Regions from separate parts of the Streptomyces sp. NBC_00012 genome, predicted to be linked through region 3. Evidence: riboswitches for the same ligand, from Rfam matches in the RefSeq annotation. Region 3 holds a riboswitch; each other region holds the start of a gene.
The links. Region 3 has a riboswitch for cyclic di-AMP ahead of OHA19_RS34825 (C40 family peptidase). Riboswitches for the same ligand answer to the same signal wherever they lie in the genome.

Region 1 (6,967 bases), 4.1 Mb from region 3:
CGCCTCGTCGACCCGGCGCAGCGCCTGCGGGAAGGTGATCTTCTCGCGCATGGACAGCGCGTCGATCATCGCCTCGGCGCGGTCGCCGATGCCGCGCTTGGGCACGTTGAGGATGCGGCGCAGCGGGACGGTGTCCTCCGGATTGGCGAGGACGCGCAGGTAGGCCAGGATGTCCCGGACCTCCTTGCGCTCGTAGAAGCGCACGCCGCCGACGACCTTGTAGGGCAGGCCTACGCGGATGAAGATCTCCTCGAAGACGCGGGACTGCGCGTTCGTACGGTAGAAGATCGCGACGTCACCGGCCTTGGCGTCGCCCGCGTCGGTGAGCCGGTCGATCTCGTCGGCGACGAACTGTGCCTCGTCGTGCTCGGTGTCGGCGACGTAGCCGGTGATGCGGGCGCCCGTGCCGGCCTTGGTCCAGAGGTTCTTGGGGCGACGGCTCTCGTTGCGCTCGATGACCGCGTTGGCGGCGGACAGGATCGTCTGCGTGGAGCGGTAGTTCTGCTCCAGGAGGATCGTCGTCGCGTTCGGATAGTCCTCCTCGAACTGGAGGATGTTGCGGATGGTCGCGCCGCGGAAGGCGTAGATCGACTGGTCCGCGTCGCCCACGACGCACAGCTCGGCCGGGGCGTCGCTCTCGCCCGCCGGGCCGACCAGCTCGCGCACGAGGGTGTACTGGGCGTGGTTGGTGTCCTGGTACTCGTCGACCAGGACGTGGCGGAAGCGGCGGCGGTAGTGCTCGGCGACGTCCGGGAACGCCTGGAGCAGGTGGACCGTCGTCATGATGATGTCGTCGAAGTCCAGCGCGTTGGCCTCGCGCAGCCGGGACTGGTACATCGCGTAGGCCTGGGCGAGGGTCTTCTCGAAACCGTCGGCCGCCTGGCCGGCGAAGGTCTCCTCGTCGATCAGTTCGTTCTTCAGGTTGGAGACCTTGGCGGTGAACGACTTCGGCGGGAAGCGCTTCGGGTCGAGGTCGAGATCGCGGCAGACCAGGGCCATCAGCCGCTTGGAGTCGGCGGCGTCGTAGATCGAGAACGACGAGGTGAAGCCGAGCCGCTTCGACTCGCGGCGCAGGATGCGCACACAGGCGCTGTGGAAGGTCATGACCCACATGGCGTTGGCGCGCGGTCCGACGAGCTGCTCGACGCGCTCCTTCATCTCGCCCGCGGCCTTGTTGGTGAAGGTGATCGCCAGGATCTGGCCGGGGTGCACCCCGCGCTCCGCGAGGAGGTGGGCGATCCGGTGGGTCAGCACCCGGGTCTTGCCCGAGCCGGCCCCGGCGACGATGAGCAGCGGGGAGCCCGCGTGGACGACGGCGGCGCGCTGCTCGGTGTTCAGCCCGTCGAGGAGCGCCGCGGAGTCGATGACGGGGCGGTGCGCGCCGTCGCGGTAGTAGGCGTCCCTGGGCGGCGGGGGCCCGTCGAACACGCCCGCGAAGAGGTCCTCCGGCACCTCTTCGGGTGCGGAGTCCTCGGGGGGCGGCGGGGGCTCTTCCTCCGTGTTCTGGAGGCCGGCCAGGAAGCTGTCGTCAAAGAGGCTGCTCATCGCTAGTCGAGTCTAGGGCGCCGGACCGACAGGCGTCGGCCGCATGGCGAACCACGCATCGCGACGGACACCCAGCGGAGGTGCGCGCCCACAGCGGGTGAGGAATTCCCGGTCCCCATCGCCCACTCCGACAAGGTCACGAAAACGTATCGGGCATATCGAACATCAACCTTCACAGCAGCACCATGGGTTGGCTACCGTGCTCGACCGGGCGGCCCGTACCCCCTTGAGGCGAACCACGCCGAGCGGGCGCCTCCGCCGAATCCGGGCTGCCCCCGAGGGAGCTCGGAACCGGGGACCCACACGCAGTACTGGGGTGAATCGGTCCTTATCCCCCACTCGGACCGTAGGGCAGCCTTCCGTTCCGCCCGAACCCGACAGCTAACCCGGTAGGCGGTCCACGGAAGGAGATGCCGCCTTGGCATCCCATCGCAAGCCGCGCACCCGGGTGCGCACCACCGCACCGGCCGTCGGGCTCACCACGGCGGCCCTGGCGTCCGTGACGCTGCTCTCCACGCAGAGCGCCATGGCCGCGCCCGATCCCAAGCCCAGCGTCGAGGACGTACAGAAGAAGGTCGACGACCTCTACCGGCAGGCGGGCACCGCGACCCAGCAGTACAACCAGGCGAAGGAGGCCTCCGCCGCCCAGCGCGGCAAGGTCGACGCCCTGCTGGACGACGTCGCCGAGCGCGCCGACAAGCTGAACGACGCCCGCAGGACGCTCGGCACCTACGCGGCCGCGCAGTACCGCAGCGGCTCCATCACACCGAGCGCCACGTTCTTCCTGGCCGACGACCCGCAGTCGTACTTCGACCAGAGCCAGTTGATGGACCGGATGACCAGCCGGCAGCAGAAGGCGATCACGGACTTCCGTACGCAGCAGGCCAGAACGGCGAAGAAGCGGGCCGAGGCGGTGCGGAGCCTGGAGACGCTGACGACGACGCAGAACACACTGCGCACCAGCAAGCAGAACGTCCAGACGAAGCTGGGCGAGGCGCGCACGCTGCTGTCGAAGCTGACCGCCGAGGAGAAGGCGCGGCTCGCGGAGATCGAGCGCAAGAAGGAGGCGGAGGCCAAGCGCAAGGCCGAGGAGCTGGCGAAGCGGCAGGCCGCCGCGAAGGCCGAGGCGGACCGCAAGGCCGAGGAGGCCGCGAAGGAGTCGGGCGGCGGCAGCGGCGCGGGGACGGGGTCCGGAACCGGCTCGGACAGCGGCTCCACCACCAAGGCGGAGAAGGTCCTCGCCTTCGCCAGGGACCAGATCGGCAAGCCGTACGTCTGGGGCGCGACGGGCCCGGCGTCGTACGACTGCTCCGGGCTCACCCAGGCCGCGTGGAAGTCCGCGGGCGTGGACATACCGCGCACCACCTGGGACCAGGTCAAGATCGGCACCCGGGTCGCCACGGCGGACCTGCGGCCGGGAGACCTCGTCTTCTTCTACGACGACATCAGCCACGTCGGCATCTACAAGGGCGACGGGATGATGATCCACGCGCCGAAGCCCGGGGCGAACGTGCGCGAGGAGTCGATCTACTACATGCCGATCTACGGCAGCGTGCGGCCCGCTTAGCCGGCCTCCGCGCGCCGTGCCGCCCCGGTGCCGAGACGGCACGGCGCGGGCGGGATCAGGTCCAGAGCGTGGCGATGAAGATGTTGAGCATCGTCAGTCCGCCCACCGCCGCGAAGGCGCCCTTGTCGACCTTCTCCTCGTCCCGCTTGATGTAGACGAGCGCGAGGACGACGACCAGGACCAGCAGCTTGACGCCGATCTTGATGTTGTTGACATGGTTGCCGTCGGCCTGGTTGAGCCCGACCAGTGCGACACCGGTGACCAGCATGGTCAGCGCACCGTGCAGCATCGCCGGGACGAACCGGGCCGTGCCCGCGCCCATCGCCTTCATCTGGGTCAGGAAACCGCCCAGCAGGGAGGCGATTCCGATGATGTGCAGGGCGACGAAGACATGAATGAGTACGTCCATGAGGCCGCAGCCTAGCCCCGGCCATATCACCCCCCGGCAGGCAGGTGTGCCTTCCTGACCACTTCACTCGCGTCTGTACCAATTGCCTGACTCTGGTGCAATTTTTCCGATCACTCGACGCCATTGCCACGCCAAATTCAGACAATAAGCGTCATTACGACTCCTGCCTGTGCCCCGGGATTAGCGTCGCTGACCAGACGACCGGCTCACCTCCGCTCCGTACGCGGACGGCGCACCGGTCGCCCCGCCGAGAGTTGCGGCGGGCCCGTCGGTAGCCCCCGGCGGGCAGTCGTCAGGAAGGACGCACGCCCTCGTGGCAGCGCATCGAAAACCCAAGCAGCGCTTGTACACCGGCCCTGCTGCCCGCACCGCGGCGACCCTCGCCCTCACCGGGGCCGCCACCGCCGCCGTGCTGCCCGGCCCGGCGCACGCCGACCCGCAGCGCACCCCCGCCCAGGTCAAGGCCGAGGTGGACCGGCTGCACCACGACGCGGAGGTCGCCACCGAGCAGTACAACGGCGCGAAGGAGAAGGCGTCCGCCGCCGAGGACGCCCTCGACGACCTGCGCGACGAGGCCGCCCGCAGGACCGGGCGCCTCAACGCCTCGCGCGACGCACTGGGTTCGTTCGCCGCCGCGCAGTACCGCTCCGGCGGCCTCTCCACGTCCGTGCAGCTGGCGCTCTCCTCCGACCCCGACCAGTACCTGGAGCGGGCGTCGTACGCGGACCGGATGGGCGACCGCCAGGCCGCCGCGCTCGGCAAGGTCCGGCGACAGGTCGCCCAGATCGCCACACTGCGCTCACAGGCCAAGGGGGAGCTGGCCGCGCTCACCTCCCGCCGGGCCGAGCTGAAGAAGCACAAGGCGACGATCACCACCAAGCTGGCCGACGCCCGGCGACTGCTCGACCGGCTGACCCCGCCCGAGCGCACCGCCTACGAGAACGCCGGCCACGGATCGGCCGACGGCACCCGTTTCGCCGGTCACGCCGACCGCTCCGCCGCGCGCGGCGCCGTCCGGGCGCCGAACGCCCGCGCCGCCGAGGCCGTCGCCTTCGCGTACGGGGCGCTCGGCAAGCCGTACGTCTGGGGCGCCACCGGCCCCTCCTCGTTCGACTGCTCCGGGCTCACCCAGGCCGCCTGGCGCTCCGCCGGTGTCTCGCTCCCCCGGACCACGTACACCCAGATCAACGCGGGACGGCGCATCTCGCGCTCCGAACTCGCACCGGGCGACCTGGTGTTCTTCTACTCCGGCATCAGCCATGTCGGGCTGTACATCGGCAACGGGCAGATGATCCACGCCCCGCGCACCGGGTCACCGGTCCGGATCGCGCCGATCGACCAAATGCCCTTCGCCGGGGCCACCCGGGTGGCATAGGCTCCCGTCCCCGATCCGGGTCGGCCCGCCACCGAAGCAATCGTCTTCGGGCCGATCCGTCATCGGAGCAACCGCCTTCGGGCCGGACCGCCATCGGACCGGCCCGCCGTCGCCCGACCGGCCAAAGGACCACCCCACATGCCCATGGACGCCGATGTCCAGACCCATGCCCGTACGCTCGCCCAGCGCTCCCCGGACCACCTCCGGGTCGGACCGTTCACCGTCCACTACAACCCGAACTGGTCGCTCAAGTACGCCAATTACGCCATCCCCGACCAGGACGCCGAGCCGACACCCGCCGATATCGACGCGCTGATCGCGGCGTTCCGCGAGCACGACCGGCTGCCCCGGCTGGAGTTCCTGCCCGGCTCGGCGCCGGCGGTCGAACCCGCGCTGCTCGCCGCCGGGTTCACCGTCGAGAACCGGGCCCCGGTCATGGCCTGCGCACCGGACGAGCTGCGGATACCGAAGCCGGTGCGCTCCCTCACGATCGCCGAACCGGCCACCGACGCGGAGTTCGACGCCGCCGCGCTCGTCCAGCACCACGGCTACGGCGGGACCGGCGAACCCGAGGGCGGCATGGCCGACTGGCTGCGCACCGCGGCCCGGGACGGCGGGGTCGCCGCCCTCGCCACGGTCGACGGCGTGCCGGCGGGCGCGGGCGGCTGCTCCGTCCCGGTCGACGGCCTCACCGAGCTGGCCGGTCTCGCCGTGGCCGACGCCTACCGCCGCCGCGGCATCGGCGCCGCGCTCTCCGCGCATCTGACCGCGACCGCCTTCGGGCGCGGCTGCCGGGTGGTGTGGCTGGAGCCGGGCGACGCCGACGTGGAGCGGATCTACGCGGGCATCGGCTACCGCAGGGTCGGCGAGAAGCTGAACATCTCGCTCGAACCGGCCTGACGCACCCGCCGCCCTTCGGCCGGCTCAGACCAGCCGTCGCGCCGTCGCCCACCGGGTCAGCTCGTGGCGGTTGGAGAGCTGGAGCTTGCGCAGCACCGCCGAGACGTGCGACTCGACGGTCTTCACCGAGATGAAGAGCTGCTTGGCGATCTCCTTGTAGGCGTAGCCCCGGGCGATCAGCCGCAGCACCTCGCGCTCGCGCTGGGTGAGGCGGTCCAGGTCCTCGTCGACCGGCGGCGCGTCCGTGGAGGCGAAGGCGTCGAGGACGAAGCCGGCCAGCCGGGGCGAGAACACCGCGTCGCCGTCCTGGACCCGGAAGACCGAGTCGACCAGGTCGGCGCCCGTGATGGTCTTGGTGACATAGCCGCGGGCGCCGCCGCGAATGACGCCGATGACGTCCTCGGCGGCGTCCGACACGGACAGCGCCAGGAACCGCACCGGGTTCTCGACGGCCCCCATCAGCGGGGCGCAGCGGCGCAGCACCTCGACGCCGCCGCCGCCGGGCAGGTGCACGTCGAGCAGGACGACCTCGGGGCGGGTCGCCGTGATGACGGTGACCGCCTGGTCGACGTCGGCGGCCTCGCCGATCACCTCGACGCCGGTCTCCTCGGTGCGGCCGATCTCGGCCTGGACTCCGGTGCGGAACATCCGGTGGTCGTCGACGAGCACGACCCGTACCCGGCGCTCCGGGCCCCCGGTCGCCTCAGTGATCTTGGTCATCGCTCGCCCTCTCCATCTCCAGCTCGACTTCCGTGCCCCCACCGGGCACCGAACGCAGCCGCGCCGTACCGCCGTTGCGCTGCATCCGGCCGATGATCGATTCTCGTACGCCCATTCTGTCCCCCGGCACGGAGTCCAGGTCGAATCCCGGACCCCGGTCGCGCACCGACACGAAGACCGTGCGGCCCTCGACCTCGGCGTAGACCTGCACGGCGCCGCCCTCGCCACCGTACTTGGCGGCGTTGACCATCGCTTCGCGCGCGGCCTGCATCTGTGCGGTCAGCTTCTCGTCCAGCGGGCAGTCGCCGACCACGACGACCTCCAGCGGGACACCGTGCTTGTCCTCGACCTCGGCGGCGGCGCGCTTGACCGCTTCGGCGAGGGTCTCGGGTTCGTCGTCCTCGTCCTTGCCGGTGCCCTCGGGGTTGTACAGCCAGTTGCGCAGTTCGCG
Region 2 (6,967 bases), 6.4 Mb from region 3:
GCTCGACGTCGCCGTTGCGGACCATGTGCCAGAACTCCGAGCCGTCCGCCGGGTCGGAGAGCGGGATGTTCACACTCCGTACGCCGGGCAGCTCCACGTCCAGCCCGTCGAGCCGGCGGTCGGCCGCGTTGCGGAAGTCGAAGACCGTGTGCAGACCGAGGCCGCCCAGGAACGAGGCGTCCTCGGCGGTGGCGTGCGCGAGGTGACCGCTGCGGAAGAGCCCCCCGTGCCGCACCCGTCGCCCGTCCACGGTGGGCAGCCCGCCCACATCGCGGAAGTTGCGGACACCCGCCAGCTCGGGTTCCGTCGACGGGATCTGCGGCGACTGCTGCGTCACGGTGACTCCTGGAGTGTCTGGTGCCGGCGCGAGTCGCAGGCAAGGCCACTCCCGCGACGATACGACATCGATTCCTCAGGCAATCATCTCGGCCATTCCCTGTCGATACCCGGGTGAACTCCGGTTCTCCCGCGGCGAATCCGTCCGGCCAATTCCTCGCCAGGCCGTTGCCCACGCCCCGCCGATGGTCGATGATGTGCGGAACTGTTCGAATGTGGGGATGCGATGATCGAGACGGGCAATACCGGCCGGACCTGGCTGCTCACCGGGGCGAGCAGCAGCTACGCACTGCGGCTGACCGAGCAGGACGAGCTGGTCCATCTGCACTGGGGGCCGAGAATCGGCCTCGCGGCGGCCGAGGCGCTGGCCGCCGCACCGGAGCTGCCCTTCAGGGCCTTCGAGTCCCACCTCGACGGCCGGGAGGAGTATCCGGTGGAGGGCGGGCCCAGGTTCGTCCGCCCGGCCCTCTCGGTACGCACCCCGCAGGTCCGGGGCACCGAGTGGACCTTCGATACCGCCGAGGTGGACGGGGACGAGCTGCGGATCGGCTTCACCGACTCCGTGCACCGGCTCGCCCTGACCCTGCACTACCGGATGCGGGACGACTCCGACGTCGTGGAGCGCTGGGCCACCGTCGCCCACGCCGGACCGGATGGCCCGCCGCTGGAACTGCTGCGCGCAGACGCGGCCGCCTGGTCGCTGCCCGCCCGCGACGGCTGGCGGCTGAGCCGGCTGCACGGGCGCTGGGCGGCGGAATCCCGGCTCGCGCGGGCGGAGCTGCTCCATGGCGAGAGCGTCATCTCCAGCAGGCGGGGCCACACCGGCCATCAGTTCCTGCCGTGGGTCGCGCTGGACGCCGACGGCGCCGCGACCGAGGAGAACGGCGAGGTGTACGGCTGCGCGCTCGGCTGGTCCGGGTCGTGGAGGATCTCCGTGCAGCGGCTGCCCGACGGGCTCGTACAGATCACCGGCGGCGCCGGCTACGACGACTCCGGACTGTTGCGGCTGGCGCCGGGGGAGTCGTACACCACGCCCGTCTTCGCCGGCCTGTGGAGCGGGCAGGGGTTCGGCGGGGCGAGCCGCGCCTGGCACGCCTGGCAGCTGGCCCATGTGATCCCGGGCGCGGAGGACGTGCGGCCGGTGCTCTACAACTCCTGGGAGGCGACGGGCTTCGACATCTCGCTGGACAAGCAGCGAGCCCTCGCCGAGCGGGCCGCCGCGATGGGCGTCGAACTGTTCGTCGTGGACGACGCGTGGTTCGGGCAGCGGACCAGCGACCGGGCCGGGCTCGGCGACTGGACGCCGAATCCGGACCGCTTCCCCGGCGGGCTGAAGCCACTCGCCGACGAAGTGCACGGGTTCGGCATGCAGTTCGGTATCTGGGTCGAGCCGGAAATGGTCAACGCTGACAGTGATCTCTATCGAGCACATCCCGACTGGGTGCAGCACTTCCCCGGGCGGGCGCGGACGGAATACCGCAACCAGCTGGTGCTCAATCTGGCCCGTCCGGATGTGCAGGCATATCTGTGGGAGCAGCTGGATACGCTGCTCTCCGAAACGCCCGTCGACTACGTGAAATGGGATTTCAACCGCTGTTTCACCGATGCGGGCTGGCCGGGCGAGGAGTACCCGCAGAAGCTCTGGATCGACCACGTGGATGCCCTGTACGCGCTGATCGACCGGCTCAGGGCCGCACATCCCACGGTCGCGTTCGAGTCCTGCTCGGGCGGCGGCGGCCGGATCGACCTGGGGATCCTGTCCCGTACGGACCAGGTGTGGACCTCCGACAACACCGACCCGCTCGACCGGCTCGCCATCCAGGAGGGATTCGGGCACATCCACCCGGCCCGGGTGATGGCCGCCTGGGTCACCGACAGCCCGAACGACCAGCTCAACGGCAGGGTCAGCTCGCTGCGCTTCCGTTTCGTGAGCGCGATGGCCGGTGTGCTCGGGGTCGGCGGGGACCTTGCCGAATGGAGCGACCAGGAGCTGGCGGAGGCGCGGGCCTGGGTGGACCTCTACAAGGAGATCCGCCCGGTCGTGCAGCAGGGCGCGCTGTACCGGCTGCGTGAGCCGCGCGGCGGACTGAGCGCGGTCCAGTACGTCCACGGGGACGACGCCGTGGTCCTGATGTGGCTGGAGGCGCAGCGGTACGGGGAGCGGCCACCGGTCCTGCGGCTGCGCGGGCTCGACCCCGAGGCGACCTACACCTGCCTGGACACGGGGGCGGTGCACCACGGTTCGGTACTGCTGCATCAGGGGCTGCACTCCGGACTCCGGGGCGATCTCGACGCGCGGGTGCTGAGGCTCCGACGGGCATGATGCGCCTTATGTCCGTAATACGGCCATTTGCCCGAACATGGCCTGTTCGTAAGGGACATGGCGGTCGCCTCGTGAGCGGGATCATATCCGTGACGGTGTGTGGCGAAGGGCGAGTCGGGTAATCCGTGCGCGGTGCGGAAATTCAAGATCCTTAATCCACGGAGTGTGACCGGAATTCCGCGCCGATTTCCCGGCGCGGATTCCGGCGTGGAACCTGTGGCTTGTTCTCGTCGTCCCGACTCGCTTACGGTCACCGTCAATCCGGTCGGACCGCCTAATCCTGCCGCCGCCCGGAATTCACATCCACTCATCGTGTGGCAGGAGCGGGGGAACCAGGTAAGCCGCCGATCGGAGAAATCCGGCCGGCTCGGGGTTAAGACGCACTCAGTGCGGCCGGGCATCTCCAGCCCGAACCCGACAGCTCACCTCGCAGGCGCCGGAGAGGAATTACGCCATGCCCATATCGGGTAAGCACCGTCGTCCCAAGCTCAGCACCATCGCGCGTGGCGTCGCCGCGGTCAGCGCCGGCGGCGCCGTCGTCGCACTGCCGCTGCTCGGCGCCACCGGTGCCCAGGCCGCGGAGCAGGCCGTCCCGGCCGCCGCGCCGCAGCCGGCCGCCGCCACGCACGCCGCCCCGGTCGCGCAGAAGCAGGCCGCCACCACGACGTACTCCGTCGTCTCCGGCGACTACCTGTCGAAGATCGCCGCCGAGCACCAGATCAAGGGCGGCTGGCAGCAGCTGTACCAGGACAACCGCGAGGTCGTCGGCGAGGACCCCAGCCTGATCTTCCCGGGCATGAAGCTGACCCTCGGCGGCAAGGCCGCGGGCAACGCCGCGCCCACCGGCGCCGGCACCGGCTCGGCCCTCCCGTCGAAGGCGCCTTCGGTGGCCGTCGAGAAGTCCGCCCCGGCCAAGTCCTCGTCCGCCGCCACGGAGTCCAAGGCCCCGGCCTCCGCCCCGGCCGCCACCCAGAGCACCGGCTCCGGTTACGTCCACCCGGTCCCCGGCAACCACACCACCGCCTACCGCGCCTCCGGCTCCAACTGGTCCAGCGGCAGCCACACCGGTATCGACTTCCCCGTCTCGACCGGCACCAGCGTCAAGTCCATCACCTCCGGCACCGTCGTCGCCGCCGGCTGGGGCGGCGCGTACGGCAACCAGGTCGTCGTCAAGCACACCGACGGCCACTACTCGCAGTACGGTCACCTGTCCTCCATCTCCGTGTCGGCCGGCCAGGCGGTGAGCGCGGGCCAGCAGGTCGGCCTCTCCGGCGCCACCGGCAACGTCACCGGCCCGCACCTGCACTTCGAGGTCCGCACGGGCCCGGCGTACGGCTCGGACATCGACCCGATCGCCTACCTGGCCTCGCACGGCATCTCCGTCTGAGACGGACGGCCGGGCAACTGAGCGACCAGGCATGACCTGAGCAACACGGAAGGGGCGGTGCGCGGCGGCGCACCGCCCCTTCTGCTTATTCCCCCTTTACCAAAAACTGACCGGGTGGTCTATCTCACCACCCGTCAACCCCTTATTACGGTCGCGTAGGTCACATTCGGCGGTGCAGGATAAGCGTTTGTGGCAGACGATTCGAGAAAAAATCAACGTGGCGTCAACAACCGACAGGGCGTCATCGGGTCGTACGCGGCGATTGGCGACAGCTTCACCGAGGGAGTCGGCGACCCCGGCCCGGACGGGACCTTCGTCGGCTGGGCAGACCGATTCGCGGTACTTCTCGCGGACCAGCTCCCGGACCCCGATGCGACGGGCACGGAAGGTTCCGCACACGGGAATTTCAGGTACGCCAATCTCGCCGTACGCGGACGCCTCCTCGACCAGATCGTCGAGGAGCAGGTACCGCGCGCCAAGGAGCTCGCACCCGACCTGGTGAGCTTCTGCGCGGGCGGCAACGACATCATCCGGCCGGGCACCGACCCCGACGACGTGGCCGAGCGCTTCGAGCGTGCCGTCGCCGAGCTGACCCGAGCGGTCGGCACGGTCATGGTCACCACCGGCTTCGACACCCGTGGCGTTCCCGTGCTGCGCCATCTGCGCGGGAAGATCGCCACCTACACCGCCCATGTGAGGGCCATCGCCGACCGCTACGACTGCCCGGTCCTGGACCTGTGGTCGCTGCGGTCCGTCCAGGACCGGCGGGCCTGGGACGACGACCGGCTCCACCTGTCGCCCGAGGGACACACCAGGGTCGCGCTGCGCGCCGCCCAGGTCCTCGGCATCGACGTGCCGGCCGACCCCGACCAGGTATGGCCCCCGCAGGCACAACGCGGCACCCTCGAAGTGCGGCGCGACGACATCCACTGGGCACGCGAGTACCTGGTGCCGTGGATCGGCCGGCGGCTGCGCGGCGAGTCCTCCGGCGACCACGTCGAAGCGAAGCGCCCGGACCTCCTGCCGCTCTGAGGGGGCAGCCCTCGGACGGCCGATCGGTGCGTGCCCCGGCCGCACACCCACTGCCGCACCAGGGCGGGCCAGGTACTCAGGCCCGCCCGGTGCGGGAGGGCAGTGGTGACACGGGGGACGGCAGCGGCGAGGCGGGCAACGGCAGGGGTGACAACGGGAGTGACAGCGGCGACGCCGGGAGCGGCAGCGGCGACGCAGGGATCCGCTCCAGCACTCCGCCCGCGAAGACGTCGTACAGCGGAAGCGTCTCCAGGTGCACGTACCCGATGTGGCAGTCGCAGACCGCCAGCGGACAGGCTCGCGGACCGAGCGCCCGCCGGTAGCTCCCGTCGTAGAGATTGCCCAGCTCCGCCGGTACGAAATGGCAGCGCCGCACCGTGCCGTCACCGTCCACCGAGATGACCGACTCACCGGTCCGGCAGGGCAGCCCGGCCGACCGGTGCGGATGCCGGCTGTACGGGAAGAGCGGGTCGATGGCCGTCCAGCGGTCCGCCTCCTCGTCCGTGTACGTGTGGCCCTCCGCCGCGTTCACCCAGAGATAGACCTCGTCCGGCAGCGCGGCGCGCAGTCGTCGCGCCTCGTCGAGATGGCCGTCGAGCCCGACCACTCCGACACTGTGCCGGATGCCGAGCGCGGTCAGCTCCCGGCACTTGGCGAGGAACCGCTCGTACGGCGTCTGCCCCGGGTGGTACGTGCACCACAGCGCGATCTTCTCGCGGCCCGCCCCACCGGCTTCGGCCAGCCACCCCGTACGGCTGCTGATGTTGGTCTGGATGGCGACCCGGCCGATGTGCGGCAACTGCGCCAGCTCGACCAGGGCACGGCGGTACCAGGAGCGGACCAGGCCCTCGCCCCACGGCGTGAACAGCACCGAGATCCGGTCACCGGTCTGTGCCGCGGCCCACGCCGTGAACCGCTCCAGCGCGGCCCGGTCGGCGCGCAGCTGCTCCCGGCTGTCGCGCCGCTTGGCGAACGGGCAGTACGGACAGTCGTAGTCGCACGAGGAGAGCGGCCCGCGGTAGAGGATCGTCAGGTCCATCGGCGCGCTCACTTCAGTTCGTACGCGGCCATCGCGGCGCGTACGTCGGGGGAGAAGAGTTCCGGTCCCAGCGCGTCGGAGTGGGCCAGGCCCTCGGGGGAGAGCCGCAGCAGTCCGGACGCCCCGGCCGACGCGTCGAGCCAGCCGTGCGACTCGAACCGGGCCAGCTCAAGGGGGAAGTCGTCGGCCGGCGAGGTGCCGAACCGCTCCCGGTAGTCGGTCAGTGGCAGCCCCCCGGCCTGGAGCATCGACTGGAGCAGGTGGCGCCGGCGCGCCTCGTCGCCGTCGACGTACCGTCCGACCTCCGCGTGCGAGAAGTCCTCGGTGGCGGTGTAGCCGTCGATGATCGCCCGCACCTCCCGCATCTCCACCGCGTAGTCGAAGGAGTAGTGCAGCTTCGTGGTGTACGAACGGGCGCCGCACCCAAGGCCGATCATGCCGTCGGTCTGGCAGGCGTAGTCGTCGGGCCCGTCCGCCCGAGGGGCGTCGGCGCGACGGAACATCCGCATCGAGACCTGCTCGTAGCCGTGGGCCAGGAGGTGGTCCCGGCCCGCGCGGTACAGGCGCAGCCGCTGCTCGTCCCAGGCCGCGTCCGCCGCGGCCTCGCTGTCGGCACCGAGCCGTCCCAGCCCGGTCAGGGGGCGCACGTACAACGGGTAGAGGTAGAGCTCCTCCGGCCGCCAGCCGAGCGCCGCGTCCAGCGAGGTGCGCCAGCTCTCCTCGGTCTGGCCGTCGATGCCGTAGATCAGGTCGATGTTGAGGACCGGGATGCAGGCGTCACGTATCCGGTCCAGCGAGGCTTCCACGTCGGCACGTCGCTGCGGGCGCACGGCGGCCCGCGCTTCGGCCT
Region 3 (6,967 bases):
TCCGGTGTGCACTGCCGCATTACGCGGATCAGGGGCACGGCGCTCCCACGAGGGGCTGCCAAAGGACTCCGCTCCCGGACAGCGCCGCAGCACGTCGACCGCGGCGAGCGGGAGGGCATGGGGACACCGGGTGCGGACCTTGCAGTGTCCTGCCCCATCGGAGTGCCGGGCGCGCCCGCCCACCACTTCGGCCATCGTTCTCCGTGGCACCAGTGACACTGCGACGTCCGCCAACTCAGGAGCGTCGGTTTCTCCGTGCACGCAGGGCCACTCCGACGGCGGTGAGCGCGGCGGCGATCCAGGCCGGCCCGGCGTGCCGCGACAGCCATGCCTGCGCGGAGCGGCCGTGTGCTCTGTCGTCGAACACGCCGGGGGCACCGTAGTCGCGCGCGGCTTCGCCCTCTCCGTCCAGCGGCCGCCAGAGGTTGTCGGGCCGATGGACCGGGACGGGTTCGTCGGTCTGCTGCGAGTCGCAGCCGGTGTGCGCAAGGTAGCGGTCCAGCAGTCCGGCGGCGATCTTGTCGGCCAGGACGGTGCCCACGGTCGACGCCCCCACGTAGTACTGCTTGCGCCGTGGGTGGTCTGCTGGCCGAGAAGGCTCTCCGCGTGCTCGGCCGCGGCGTGTACGGCGGCGGGATCGGCCGTGTCCGCCGGGACGACAGGCGCCTCGGCCCCCAGTACCCGCAGTTCGTCCGCCGCGGCGTTCAGTCCTGTCAGTCCCCGCGCGACGAGCCCGACCCGGTCTCCCCTGCGGGCGAACTCACGGGCGATCGCACGCCCAGGCGGTCGCACTCCCGACGCCGGCGCTCGCTCCGGTGACAACGACCGTCCTGGACATGGAAGTACCTTCTCTCATGTCCGACCCTGAGCGGGGTGTCGGGCCATATCTGACGTGAGCGGAGGCCCAGTCGACGCGACAGGGGCCGACCGCCTGGGCGTGAGTACGCTTGATGGGGCTGGCCTGTCAAATGTCGGACACAGTGAAGAGGGCGCCATCGCAGTCGCGGATACGGAAGGCGTTGCTCGGGGCGTCGGCGGGATAGGGAACCGGTGAGGATGCGCCTCCGGCCAAGACGGCGGCCGCCGCAGTCTGCTCACTGTCCGTGACGAGGAAGCCGACGTTCCATCGAGGTCTCCGTCCCGGGTCCAGGTCAGTTTCGGCGCCTTCGCCGCGCAGGGTGGCGACGGTGCGTCCCTGGGCCTGGACCATGATGTGGTCCTGGGCGTAGTCGACCGTGCAGCCGCCGGGCGGCCGGGCCCAGTCAAAGACCTCCGCGTAGAAGATCGCGGCGTCGAACGCGTCACGGGTCAGCAGGTCCAGCCGGACTGGGACGCGGCCCTGCTCTGCGGGCCAGATCAGGGCCGGACCCTCCCAGAATCCGAACACGGCGCCGTCGCGGTCGGCGGCGATCCCGGCCCGGCCCTCACCCAGGGGAAGAGGACCGACGGCGAGCGTGGCGCCGCGCTCGCTGATCCGACCTGCGGTTTCGTCCGCGTCCCTGACGGCGAAGTACGGGGTCCAGACGGCCGGATGGCCACCGCCTGGGCAATATCCGACTCCGGCGACCGGCCTGCCGTGGGCCAGAGCCACCGAGAAGTCGCTGCCGAGGGCGCTGGGCCTGAACGTCCAGCCCATGACGTCGGAGTAGAAGGACTGCGCTGCGCGCAGGTCCTGTGCCATCAGGTTCACCCAGCAGGGCGCGCCGGCCACCGGCATGGTTCGTTCGAGGGCTGGCATTCGACTTCTCCAAGTGCGTGATGGGCGGCAGGCCGTGCCCGGGTCGGGGTTCAGCCGGTGATTGTGCGGAGCAGGTCGCGTACCCGGTCCACCAGACCGGCTCCGGCGCGGGTGGGGGCCATGTCCCTGGCCCGGCGCACCAGTCGGCCGAGTTCGTCCAGCTTCTCGGGCGGGAGGGCAGCTGCGAGTTTCGGGAACAGTTCATGCTCTTCGTCGCGCATATGGAAGGCGACCTCGAACTTGAGCTTCGCGATCGTGTCGTTGAACTGAGGATCTTCGACGCTCAGGTCTTCGAGGTCCTTGAGCATGCGCTCGACTCTGGCGTGATCGGCGAGTTCCTTGTCCGCCAAGGCCGCACCGTGCGCCACGTGCGCGCGGACCACGGGGTAGAGGTGCAGTTCCTCGGCGACTGTGTGCCGGACCAGTTCCGCGGTCAGACGGTCGGCCAGCAACCGGCGCTGCGGATGATCAACCGGCTGCAACTCGATCTGCGAAAACAACGCCTCCAGCTCACGATGGTCGGCCATCAGCTCCACGATCACATCGCCATCAGGTTCCATCACAGCACCCTTCCTCCAGTTCATCGCCCCTCGGAAGGAGGGTGCAAGCACACAGACAACAGGCACGAGACACAGAACCTGCGCTCCGCGCGCGAGAACGGCCCCGGCACTCACCTCCCCGGCGCAGCCATAACGGGACCACGTCGTCGGCTCTTCCCCCGCTTTTCGAGTCTTGCCCGCCCCAGGAAGAACAGGACCTCAAGGTCAGAGCGGCAACTCCGGAGCAAGGAGCTAGCACTCGCGGACCGACCGCGACTCCGGTCGGCATCTTTGTGACGCGTCACAACCGCACCGCATAAGGAACGAAATACGGGCGGGGCCCGCTCGCCCGTCATTGCTCGCCCTGAAGCTGTGCACCCTCCGTCGGGCCGCCATGCCGGTAAGGCGGCAGCTCCTCCCAGAAGGTGACGGGATGACCTGCGGCCTCGACTGGCTTTCGAATGGCGGCGAGGTTCTTGCCGTCGACGGCGTGCCGGATGTCCTCCTCGCTGCATGGGCCGGGCATGCCATCCTAATCTTCTGTACGTCCTGTACATTTTTTACGGAAGCCAGTGCACCCCCGCACAGACGCCCGCGCAGACCCGGAGGAGAGGCATCGCCATGCTGTTCCGTCCCACCGCCCGCCATGTACTGCCCGAGTTCACCGAGCGCACGACCAACGGGACCCGCACCCTCGACCCGTACTCCAAGCTGCTGTCCGAACGGATCGTCTTCCTCGGCACCCCGGTCGACGACGCCGCGGCCTGCGATCTGATCGCGCAGCTCATGTACCTGGAGCATGACGCCCCGGACCGGCCCGTATCGCTGTACATCAACTCGCCCGGCGGCTCCTTCGGAGCCATGTCCGCGATCTACGACACGATGCAGTACCTCACTTGCGAGGTGGAGACCTTCTGTCTCGGACAGGCCGGTTCCTGTGCCTCCGCACTGCTCGCCGCGGGCGCTCCCGGCCGGCGGCACGCACTGCCCGGGGCGAGGGTCGTCGTGCGGCAGCCCGAGCTCACCGAGCCGCTGCGGGGCCAGCCGTCCGACCTGGAGATCGAGGCACGGGAACTGGAACGGGTCCGCGCGATGCTCACCGCGCTGTTGGCCCGTCACACGGGCCGCACCGAGGAGCAGATCACCGACGACACCGAACGCGACCTCATCCTCGACGCGGCGGGCGCCAAGGCGTACGGGCTGGTGGATCATGTCCTGGAGAACCGGAATTCCTCTCTCCCGCCGCACGGCGCGAGGTGAACACCCGATGCGACCACCGGAGTTCCCGCCCCTGCCCGCACTGACCCGCGCCGAGGGGGAGTTCATCGACCACTACCTCGAAGTCCTCGACCAGGTAGGCCGGATCAACCCGGCCCGCGGCAGCGACACCTACGGCGCACTGCGCGCCGCACAGGCACTCGTCGCGCAGTCACGGGCGCTGCGGGACGCCCTCGCATTAATGCACGAGCGCGGCGAGGCACGGATCCACGCCGCCACGCTCGCCCGTGCGCTGCGCGTACTGGACGGGGAGCGGCGGGCCGGACGCGTCACCGTACCCCCCGCTCCGGCCAGTTGACCGACTCTTGCGCCGTATGCGGACGGCGGGCCCGCCCAACTCCCGTTGCCCCGCCGTCCGCCGGCCATCACCCGACTTCCGTACCCGACACGCCCGACGGGCCACCGAAATTCCTCGCTCGTTCGGCGTAGGAAGTCCCCCGTGCGAGGGACCGCTCAACTTGCGGTTTACGCGTGGACAGTGAACGGAATCCACCCTTCCGCCCCTGGTACGAACCCGGTCCGAATCACCGACGGATCGTCAAGAATCATCATGTCCACCTGAATGGATCAGTCGTGAGGAGCCTCACATATCCCTGTTTCAGCTCGGAAATCCGGCAGGCGGTGAGTCAAGATCCCTGGGACGACAAGCCCCCGCCACCGCGGCGGGGCGGTCCGGGCGGACGCCGAGTCCTGCCGCCGTCCGGATGCCTGGTCGACAGAAGTGGATCGGCAGGAGTGGAGGACCCGAGCACAACGGGTCGACCTGAACATCGGTCGACCCTCGGGGTGAAGCCGCCGAACGCGGCCGGGCAACTTCGCCAGCCCGAACCCGACAGGTCATCCTTCACAGGCGGCTGACGAAGGGTTGCGCATGACTGCGCAGGTTCATGTCCCGTCTCTGCTCGTCCGGGCCGGTACGGCCTCGGTTCTCACGCTCGCCGCCGTCGGCGGCACCATGTTCGCCCCGGGCGCCGCGACGGACGCCCAGGCGGCGACTCTGCCGATGAAGGCGCTCAACGTCGCGGCATCGAAGAAGGGATCGCCCTACGGGTGGGGGGCGACCGGCCCCAACCGCTTCGACTGCTCGGGGCTGACGCTCTATTCGTTCAAGAAGGCGGGCAAGAAGCTTCCCCGCACCGCCCAGCAGCAGTACAACCGGACCCGGCACATCTCCGCCTCGCACCGCCAACGCGGCGATCTGGTGTTCTTCCACTACGGCCGCAGCGTCTACCACGTGGGGATCTATGCCGGTAAGGGCAAGATCTGGCATTCGCCGAGGACCGGCGCCGTGGTGCGGCTGGAGAAGATCTGGACCAAGAGCGTCTACTACGGCCGGGTCCGCTGAGGCGGGGCCGCAGATCCATCCCGCCGTCAGTGCGGCAGCGGGCCGGTCACCAGCACCAGACCCAGTGCGGTGAGCGCCGCGCCGCTGCCGCCCTCGATGGCGCGTGCGGTACGCGGCCGGCGCAGCCACCGCCCCAGCCGGTCCACGAGGAGCGCCACCACCGGAAACCAGACCAGCGCCATCGCGACGACGATCGCCGCGAGCAGCAGGGTCCTGGGCAGCGGCGGCTGCCCGTCGGGGACGAACTGCGGCAACAGGCTCAGGAAGAGCACCGGCGCCTTGGGATTGAGCGCGTTGGTCAGGAAGCCCTGCCGCAGTGCGCGCACGCGTCCCTGGTCCGCGCGCCGCTCCTCGGGCCCGTCCCCGTCCGGGGTGCGGCGCCGGGCCGCGCGCAGGGCGCTGAAGCCGAGGTACAGGACGTAGGCCCCGCCGAGCAGCTGGACGGTACGCAGGAGCGCGGGCACCGCCACCAGCACCGCGGCGAGCCCTGCGACGGCCAGGGCGGTGTGCACCAGCAGCCCCCCGGCCACACCCAGCGCGCTGGCCACCCCCGCGCTGCGGGAGGCGAGCGCGTTGCGTACCACGACGGTGAAGTCCGCGCCCGGCAGCGCGACCATTCCTGCGGCGACCCCGATGAAGGCGATCAGTTGTACGTCCATGGGTCCACCCTGACCCGGCGGAGCCTTTAGCGTGTACTTGCAATCTTCTGGGCCTGCCAAAAGGAACGCTTAATGTACGACCCGACAAGGCTCGCGGCGCTGGTGGCGGTCGCGGAGGCCGGATCGATCACCCGGGCCGCCGCGCGGCTGGGCTACACCGCGCCGGCCCTCTCCCAACAGATCGCCAAGCTGGAGCGGGAGGCGGGCGCCGCACTGCTGGTACGCCACCACCGAGGAGCCCGGCTCACGGCCGCGGGCGAGCTGCTGGCCGGACGTGCCCGGCGCATCCTCGACGAGATGGACCAGGCCCGCCATGAGCTGGCCCGTCTCTCCGGACTGTCCGGCGGGCGCCTGCGGGTCGGCACGTTCACCACGGCCGGCATGCATCTGCTGCCGCCGGTGCTGAGCGCCTTCCGCCGCGCACACCCGGATGTGGAGCTGGCGGTCACCGAGTACGAGCCGCCCCAGGGCGTGGCGGCGGTGGCCGCCGGCGAGGTCGATCTGGCGCTGACCCATGTCTACGAGCCGTCCGCCGCGACGCCCTGGCCCGCCGGGGTCTTCGACGAACCGCTGCTGGTCGAGGAGCTGGTCCTGATCACGGCGGTCGGCCAGATGCTGTCCGAGGGCAGCGGGAGACTGCCGGTGACGGAACTGGCGGGCCGGCCGCTGATCAGCAGCGCGCCCACGCATCCGCCGCGCCGCGGGGTCGAGCAGGCGCTGGCCGAGGCCGGGGCGACACCCGCCGTGGTCTGTGAGTCGCCCGGCTATGCGCTGGTGTGCGCGCTGGTCAGTGCGGGCATCGGGATGGCAGTCGTCCCCGAGATGGTCGCCGCGATGTCACCGACTCCGCTGTCCGTACGGCGGCTGGATCCCGCTTCCTTCCGGCGGACGATCTCGGTGGTGCACCGCGGAGACCGGGCGAGCGCCGCGGCGGCGACGCTCCAGGCCCTGTTGCGCAGCGGGTTCGGGAGGGCGGGGTCGGCGCAGCGGCCGGGCGGCGAGGGGTGACCATGTCGGTCAGCTCTGCACGGGGATGCTCCACGGAAGCGCGATCCACACCGTCTTGCCGCCGTCGGCGGTGGGGGTGACGGTCAGCCGGCCTCCGCACTGCTGGGCCAGAGCACGGATGATCACCATGCCGCGCCCGTTGTCCTGCTGGACAGCGGCGGGCAGTCGCCTGGGCCAGCGGGGGTGACTGTCCGTCACCCCGAGGTGAAGCTGTTCCTCCCGCTCCAGCCTGAGGTCCACGGTGAACGTGGGCGACTGCCCGAAGGTGTGCTGGACGGCGTTGGTCGCGAGCTCCGAGACGATGAGCTGGATACTGTCGGCGAAATCGGTGTCGGTGGCCAGGCCCCAGTCGGTGAGCACCCGGGCCACGTACCTGCGGGCTGCCGAGACCGAGACCGGC
Region 4 (6,967 bases), 5.4 Mb from region 3:
CGCGGCGTCCGGGTCGGATGCCGGGAGCGTCGGCCGTACGGTGATGCCGTAGTGGCCCAGGAGTTCGCGGGCCTGGTCGGGCACCAGCTGGAGGCCCCTCGGGTCGGGGTCGGGGCCGAGGAGGGTGTCGATGAGGGCGGCGGTGCCGGGCTCGTCGATGGTGTCGTCGAGGAACTCGGGCACCTTGCCGGGCACGGCGGCCTGCCGTCGCCACTGCGCGTACCGCACCGCTTCGGCCAGTGCGCGCACCGCCCGTTCGGCGGCGGGGTAGGCGGGGATCCGGCCGTTCCGGGTGCCGGGGGCGCTGGTGAGTGGGGCTGCGGATGCCGGGCCGGGCTCGGGCGGGGCGGTCCGGACCGAAGGCGGGTCCGGGGTCGAGGTCGGGGCCGGGGTCGGGCGGGGCTGGGCGACCGTGCTTGTGGCCGCGGCGAGGGCCTCGGCCAGCCCGCCGATCTCGACGTGCACGACGGCCACCGGCTTGGCCGGGCCTGCGGCGGCGGCCGTGTGCAGGGCGGCCGCGAGCACCTCTCCGTCGCCCGACTCCGCCTCGCCGTCCTCGCCGACCCACGGGATCGCCGTCACCACCACCGAGTCGCAGCCGTCGTCGGCGAGGGCTTCGGCCAGGGCGTTCCTGAAGTCCTGAGGGGTGGCGGCGGTGGTGAGGTCGAGGGGCGGGCGCGGGCGCAGCCCCTCGGCGAGGCAGGCGTCGTACGTGAGGAGACCGAGCGATTCGGAATTGCCGAGGATCGCGACCCGGGGGCCGGCCGGGAGCGGCTGGTCGGCGAGGAGGAGGCCCGCGTCGACCATCTCCGTCACCGTGTCGACCCGGATCACGCCCGCCTGCCGCATCAGCGCCGAGACCGTCGCGTCCGGGATCCGGCTGATCGGTACCGCGTGGCCGGGCGGGGTGGAGCCGCTGTGCCTGGCGCCCTTCACCACGACCACCGGCTTGACCGCCGCGGTGCGCCGCGCGAGGCGGGTGAACTTGCGGGGGTTGCCGAGCGATTCGAGGTACAGCAGGGCGACGTCGGTGTCGGGGTCCTCGTACCAGTACTGGAGGAAGTCGTTGCCGGAGATGTCGGCGCGGTTGCCCGCGGAGATGAAGGTGGACAGGCCCGCGCCGCGCCGGTAGAGCCCGGAGAGCAGCGCGATGCCGATCGCGCCGGACTGGGTGAAGAGGCCGATGCGCCCGGGGGCGGGCGGCTCGGGGGCGAGCGAGGCGTTCAGCCGAACCGTTTCGGCGTTGTTGATCAGACCGAAGGCGTTCGGCCCGATGATCCGCATTCCGTACGAGCGGGCCTGCCGGACCAGTTCGCGCTGCCGTTCCCGGCCCTCGGCGCCCCATTCGGCGTATCCGGCGGAGAGGACGACCAAACCCTGGACGCCGTGCTCGCCGCAGTCCGCGACGGCTTCCGGGACCCGGTCGGCCGGGACGGCGACGACCGCGAGGTCGACCTGCTCGTCGATGTCGCCGATCGAGCGGTGGGCGGGGACGCCGTCGATGGTCACCTGGCCGGCGGCGAGGGCGCGGTTCACGGCGTACGTGCGGCCGGTGAAGCCGGCCCCGAGGAGGTTGCGCAGGACCGTGCGGCCGACGCCGCCGGGGGTCCGGCCGACGCCGATGACCGCGACGGATCCGGGGGCCAGCAGGCGCTGCACGGACCGCGCCTCCGCCCGCTGCTCACGGCCGCGCTGGACGGCGAGGGACTCCGCTGTCGGTTCGAGGTCAAGGGTGAGGTGGACGGAGCCGTCCTCGAAGCTGCGCTGCTGGGTGTAGCCGGCGTCCCGGAACACCTTGATCATCTTGGTGTTGGCGGGCAGCACCTCGGCGGCGAAGCGGCGGATGCCGCGCTCGCGGGCGACGGCGGCGATGTGTTCGAGGAGCGCCGAGGCCACGCCGCGTCCCTGGTGCGCGTCCTGGACGAGGAAGGCGACCTCGGCCTCGTCGGCGGGGGCGGAGGCGGGCCTGCCGCGCTCGTCGATCCGGTCGTAGCGGACGGTCGCGATGAACTCGCCGCCGACCGTGACGGCGAGCCCCACCCGGTCGACGTAGTCGTGATGGGTGAAGCGGTGCACGTCCCGGTCGGACAGCCGTGGGTGCGGCGCGAAGAACCGGTAGTACTTCGACTCGTCGGAGACCTGCTCGTAGAAACTGACCAGCAGTTCGGCGTCGTCCGTGGTGATGGGCCTGATGCGCGCGGTGCCTCCGTCGCGGAGCACCACGTCCGCTTCCCAGTGGTCGGGATAAGCGTGATGCGGACTCTGCTCCGGCGCGGGCTGCATGGGCAAAGAGTACGGCTCCGTCAGCGGTCGCGTAGGTCCCGGGGCCGGGGCAGTCTGAGAGGGCCGATCGGCGGGGCCGCAGGCATCGCGGGCTGCTCCCGGGGTCGGCCGGAGCACTGCGCACCGCGTGAGAGACTGGTCTAGACAACTGTTGATTCGTGAAGGGCAGAACCATGGCTGAGCGCCGCGTCAACGTCGGTTGGGCCGAGGGCCTGCACGCCCGCCCCGCTTCCATCTTCGTCCGTGCCGCCACGGCTTCCGGCGTCCCCATGACGATCGCCAAGGCCGACGGCAACCCGGTGAACGCAGCCTCCATGCTCGCGGTCCTCGGTCTCGGCGCGCAGGGTGGCGAGGAGATCGTGCTCGCATCCGAGGCCGACAACTCCGAAGCCGCCCTGGACCGCCTGGCGAAGCTCGTCACCGAGGGGCTCGAGGAGCTCCCGGAGACCGTCTGAACCATGCTCCGAGAGAGAGCCGTGGCACCCTGGAACGGGGCCACGGCTCTTTTGTTTCCGGAACGGGCCGCTTTGTTTCCGGAACGGGCCGCCCGGCGGAAATCCGGATGACCGAGATGCGGGGAGTCGGAATTCGAGCAGCAGACCTCGGCCACCCGGGATCCCAGCGCGCGAAATTCGGTCGGGGCGAAATGCGGGACGACCGGCCGGGGAACATCCCGAGCAACTACCTGACCGGGAAAATCCCGAGCAATTACTTCTCTTGTATACGGCGCAATTGTTAATGCCGGGCGCCCGCCGTGTTTACGGAATGTTGCGAGGTCCTCACCCGGCCGGCGCGGGGAGCGGCGGGCCACCGTCGCAACCGGTGCGCGGCCGCTGCCCGTTCCGCGTGGTGCGCTGCCAGCGCCCTGGCACGTTCCGCGTCGCCGCGCGCCACCGCGTCCACGATGGCCCCGTGCTCGGCCCAGGAGTCCACCGGGCGGGCGGGCTGCTCGACCGCGTACATCCAGGCGATCTTGTGTCGCAGCTGGGTGAGCAGCGCGATCAGGCCGGGACTGCCGGAGGCCTGCGCCAGTGTCTCGTGGAACCAGCCGCCCAGTGCGCGCAGGTCCTCGCCCTCACCGCACCGGGCCCGGTCCTGGCCGAGCCGCACGAGCCCGCGGAGCACCTTGAGGTGAGCCTCGGTGCGGCGCTGCGCGGCACGGGCGGCACCCAGCGGCTCCAGCAGTGTGCGGACCTCCAGGAGGTCGGCCGCCTCCAGCTCGGTGGGCTCGGCGACACAGGCGCCCGCATGCCGGCGGGTGACCACGAAGCCCTCGGACTCCAGGGTGCGCAGCGCCTCCCGCACCGGGACGCGGGAGACCCCGTAACGGCGGGCCAGCAACTCCTCCGTGAGACGACTGCCGCGTTCGAAGACACCGGAGACGATGTCGTCACGGATCGCCGTGCATACCGAATGCGCCGGAATGCGCATGTCCGAACCTCCGCCTCAATCCCCGCGAAACGCGGCCGGCCGACGCCGGTTACGCGACCCTATTGCAATGCGGCTGCATTTCCGATGCCGGGCGGAAATCAATGAATATCTTTTGGCCACGGGGCGGTCGGCGGGCAGTCGTACCCCGCGGGCAGGCGGCGGGAATACCGAAGGCCCCGGCGCGCTGCCGGGGCCTTCGACGAGGTGGTGCGGTGGAGCGTCGGTCAGACGTTGACGCCGTGGGCGCGCAGGTACACGACCGGGTCCATGTCGGAGCCGTACGACGGCGTCGTCCGGGCCTCGAAGTGGAGGTGCGGTCCGGTGGAGTTGCCGGTGGAGCCGGAGAGGCCGATCTGCTGGCCCGCGCCGACGCTCTGGCCTACGGAGACCCCGATCGAGGAGAGGTGGCCGTACTGCGTGTACGTGCCGTCCGTCATCCGAAGCACGATGTTGTTGCCGTACGCGCCGCCCCAGCCCGCCTCGACGACCGTGCCAGCGCCGACGGCGACGACGGAGCTGCCGGACGCGGCGTGGAAGTCGATGCCCGAGTGGCTGCCGGAGGACCAGAGCGAGCCGCTGGACTTGTAGCCGGTGGAGACGTACGAACCGGCGACCGGGAGCTGGAAGGCGCCCAGTCGGGTGCGCTCGGCGGACCGGGCGGCGCGGGCCTTCTCGGCGCGGGCCTCGGCGGCGCGCTTCGCTTCGGCCCTGGCCTTCGCCGCTGCCTTGGCCTTCGCCTCGGCCTTCTTCTTGGCCTCGGCCTTCCGGTGGGCCTCGGCCTTCGCCTTCGCCGCGGCGTCGGCCTGATGCTGCTGGGCGTCGGCCTGGGCGTCGATCCGGTCGGCAAGGGTCTTGTCGATGGCGATGACCTGGTTGAGGCCGGTCTCGCTCGCGGAGGGGGCGTCGGAGTCCGCAGCGAAGGCGGGAGCGGCCAGGCCGCCGATGACGCCGGTGGTGGCCAGAGCCGCGACGCCGACAACCTTCGCGCTGCCGCGCGTCAGTCGGCTCGGGGCACGGTGCTTCCCGGTGGCACGGGTGAACGCCATGGAGTGGCTGATCCTTTCCTTCCTTCTCGCCTACCGGGTTAGCTGACGGGTTCGGAGCAGGAAGGTCTCCTACGGACACCCCGGCCCGTCCGGGCTCAGGCATCCGATTCACCCCAGGGACTGCGTGGGTCCCCGGCTCCCCAGGCTCGCGCCTGACGGGGACTCGGCGATGACTGTCCGGTACGTCGCGGATGCGGCATACGAGTGACGGGCAGTCGAACCGACGCTAAGCGGGGTTACTTTCATTCACCAAACGGACGGGCCGCTTTGTAGCGCATCCCACAGGGCAGACAGGCAACCTCCCACCCAGAACGGACAAAAGGGAAGGCCCTGGCGAGATCGCACTCGCAAGGACCTTCCCTTTTGTCCCGATATCTTGCGATAAGGCGAGGGGAAGCGGCCGGGGCGGGGCCGTCGACCGGCCCCGTCCTGACGCCCGCCGGGCCGGTCGTCAGCCGGTGACCACCGATACCTCGCCGATGCCCAGCGCCCGGACGGGCTCCTCGATCCGTGCCGCGTCGCCGACGAGGATCGTGACCAGCCGGTCACCCGGGAAGGCGTTGACTACCGCCGCGGTCGCCTCGACCGTGCCGGTCTCCGCGAGCCGGGCGTACAGCTGCGCCTGGTAGTCGTCGGGGAGGTGCTGCTCGACCTGGTCGGCGAGGGTGCCCGCGACGGAGGCCGCCGTCTCGAACTTCAGGGGCGCCACACCCACGAGGTTCTGCACGGCCGTCTCGCGCTCCGCGTCGGTCAGGCCCTCGGCCGCCAGGGTCCGCAGGACGGTCCACAGGTCCTTGAGCGCCGGCTCGGTGGACTCCGTGTCCACCGACCCGCTGATGGCGAGCATCGCGGCGCCGGTCGCCCCCGAGGCGGAGTCCGGGGCCGACGACCGCAGCACCTGGCCGAAGGCCCGTACGCCGTACGTGTAGCCCTTCTCCTCGCGCAGCACCCGGTCGAGACGGGAGGTGAGGGTGCCGCCCAGGCAGTACGTGCCGAGCACCTGGGCCGGCCACACGCTGTCGTGCCGGTCGGCGCCGATCCGGCCGATCAGCAGCTGCGTCTGCACCGCGCCCGGACGGTCGACGATCACCACCCGCCCGGTGTCGTCTGCGGTGATCGGCGGGGCGGGGCGGGGCGCGGCGGTGTCCCCCGACCAGTCACCGAGGGTGTCGGCGAGCAGGGCGTCCAGGTCGATGCCGGTGAGGTCCCCGACAACCACGGCGGTCGCCGTGGACGGCCGGACGTGGGCGTCGAAGAAGGCGCGCACGGCGGCCGAGTCGATCCGCTCCACCGTCTCCTCGGTGCCCTGGCGCGGGCGCGACATCCGCGCCGTGGCCGGGAAGAGCTCCTTGGAGAGCTGCTTGGCGGCGCGCCGGGCCGGGTTGGCCTGCTCGTGCGGGATCTCGTCGAGCCGGTTGCGCACCAGCCGCTCGATCTCGCTCTCGGCGAAGGCGGGCGCCCGCAGCGCCTCGGCGACCAGCGCGAGGGCCTTGGCCAGCCGGGAGGCCGGGACCTCCAGGGAGACCCTGACGCCGGGGTGGTCGGCGTGCGCGTCGAGAGTGGCGCCGCAGCGCTCCAGCTCGGCGGCGAACTCCTCCGCGGTGTGCTTGTCGGTGCCCTCGTTCAGCGCCCGCGACATGATCGTGGCCACGCCGTCGAGGCCCTGGGGCTCGGCGTCCAGCGGGGCGTCGAGGAAGATCTCGACGGCCACGACCTGCTGACCGGGGCGGTGGCAGCGCAGCACCGTGAGGCCATTGGGCAGGGCGCCGCGCTCGGGCGCGGGGAAGGCCCAGGGGCGGGCGACGCCGGGGACCGGCTGTGGGTGGTACTGCATCGAAACTCCAGTCGCGGCAGCGTCGGTCACTGGTCCGCCCCCTCGTGCGCGTCGGTGTCGGTCTCGTCGGTGTCCGCTGCGTCAGCTGACTCTGCCGGTTCGACCGGCTCGTAGACCAGCACCGCACGGTTGTCGGGGCGCAGCTGGGCCTTGGCGGCCGCCTGGACCTCCTCCGCGGAGACATCGAGCACCCGCTGAACAGCGGTCAGGGCGAGCTGCGGGTCGCCGAACAGCACGGCGAACCGGCACAGTTCGTCGGCGCGGCCGGCGACCGTACCGAGGCGGTCCAGCCACTCGCGCTCCAACTGGGCCTGCGCGCGCTCCATTTCCTCGGGCGTGGGGCCCTCGGCGGCGAACCGGGCGAGCTCCTCGT

Region 1: linked by a shared signal. The riboswitch ahead of OHA19_RS16070 (NlpC/P60 family protein) and the one ahead of OHA19_RS34825 (C40 family peptidase) in region 3 are both predicted to bind cyclic di-AMP.
Region 2: linked by a shared signal. The riboswitch ahead of OHA19_RS06085 (peptidoglycan DD-metalloendopeptidase family protein) and the one ahead of OHA19_RS34825 (C40 family peptidase) in region 3 are both predicted to bind cyclic di-AMP.
Region 4: linked by a shared signal. The riboswitch ahead of OHA19_RS10455 (M23 family metallopeptidase) and the one ahead of OHA19_RS34825 (C40 family peptidase) in region 3 are both predicted to bind cyclic di-AMP.

What each region holds. Positions count from the first base shown of each region.
Region 1 is NZ_CP108309.1:3,545,698-3,552,664, forward strand. Features, by position in the region: gene pcrA (DNA helicase PcrA) at 1-1,545, opposite strand, end outside; cyclic di-AMP (ydaO/yuaA leader) riboswitch at 1,792-1,957, shown strand; gene OHA19_RS16070 (NlpC/P60 family protein) at 1,964-3,112, shown strand; gene OHA19_RS16075 (hypothetical protein) at 3,168-3,521, opposite strand; gene OHA19_RS16080 (NlpC/P60 family protein) at 3,835-4,896, shown strand; gene OHA19_RS16085 (GNAT family N-acetyltransferase) at 5,035-5,796, shown strand; gene OHA19_RS16090 (LuxR C-terminal-related transcriptional regulator) at 5,821-6,516, opposite strand; gene OHA19_RS16095 (PspC domain-containing protein) at 6,500-6,967, opposite strand, start outside.
Region 2 is NZ_CP108309.1:1,283,191-1,290,157, reverse strand. Features, by position in the region: gene OHA19_RS06095 (tyrosine-protein phosphatase) at 1-337, opposite strand, end outside; gene OHA19_RS06090 (alpha-galactosidase) at 563-2,659, shown strand; cyclic di-AMP (ydaO/yuaA leader) riboswitch at 2,931-3,108, shown strand; gene OHA19_RS06085 (peptidoglycan DD-metalloendopeptidase family protein) at 3,114-4,046, shown strand; gene OHA19_RS06080 (SGNH/GDSL hydrolase family protein) at 4,236-5,078, shown strand; gene OHA19_RS06075 (STM4011 family radical SAM protein) at 5,155-6,117, opposite strand; gene OHA19_RS06070 (STM4012 family radical SAM protein) at 6,126-6,967, opposite strand, start outside.
Region 3 is NZ_CP108309.1:7,669,725-7,676,691, reverse strand. Features, by position in the region: gene OHA19_RS34855 (hypothetical protein) at 236-556, opposite strand; gene OHA19_RS34850 (VOC family protein) at 965-1,738, opposite strand; gene OHA19_RS34845 (hemerythrin domain-containing protein) at 1,789-2,298, opposite strand; gene OHA19_RS34840 (hypothetical protein) at 2,630-2,803, opposite strand; gene OHA19_RS34835 (ATP-dependent Clp protease proteolytic subunit) at 2,902-3,537, shown strand; gene OHA19_RS34830 (hypothetical protein) at 3,545-3,853, shown strand; cyclic di-AMP (ydaO/yuaA leader) riboswitch at 4,251-4,423, shown strand; gene OHA19_RS34825 (C40 family peptidase) at 4,427-4,900, shown strand; gene OHA19_RS34820 (LysE family translocator) at 4,927-5,559, opposite strand; gene OHA19_RS34815 (LysR family transcriptional regulator) at 5,632-6,567, shown strand; gene OHA19_RS34810 (ATP-binding protein) at 6,577-6,967, opposite strand, start outside.
Region 4 is NZ_CP108309.1:2,263,995-2,270,961, forward strand. Features, by position in the region: gene OHA19_RS10440 (GNAT family N-acetyltransferase) at 1-2,283, opposite strand, end outside; gene OHA19_RS10445 (HPr family phosphocarrier protein) at 2,457-2,738, shown strand; gene OHA19_RS10450 (GntR family transcriptional regulator) at 3,019-3,714, opposite strand; gene OHA19_RS10455 (M23 family metallopeptidase) at 3,939-4,760, opposite strand; cyclic di-AMP (ydaO/yuaA leader) riboswitch at 4,774-4,939, opposite strand; gene OHA19_RS10460 (M16 family metallopeptidase) at 5,212-6,594, opposite strand; gene OHA19_RS10465 (M16 family metallopeptidase) at 6,621-6,967, opposite strand, start outside.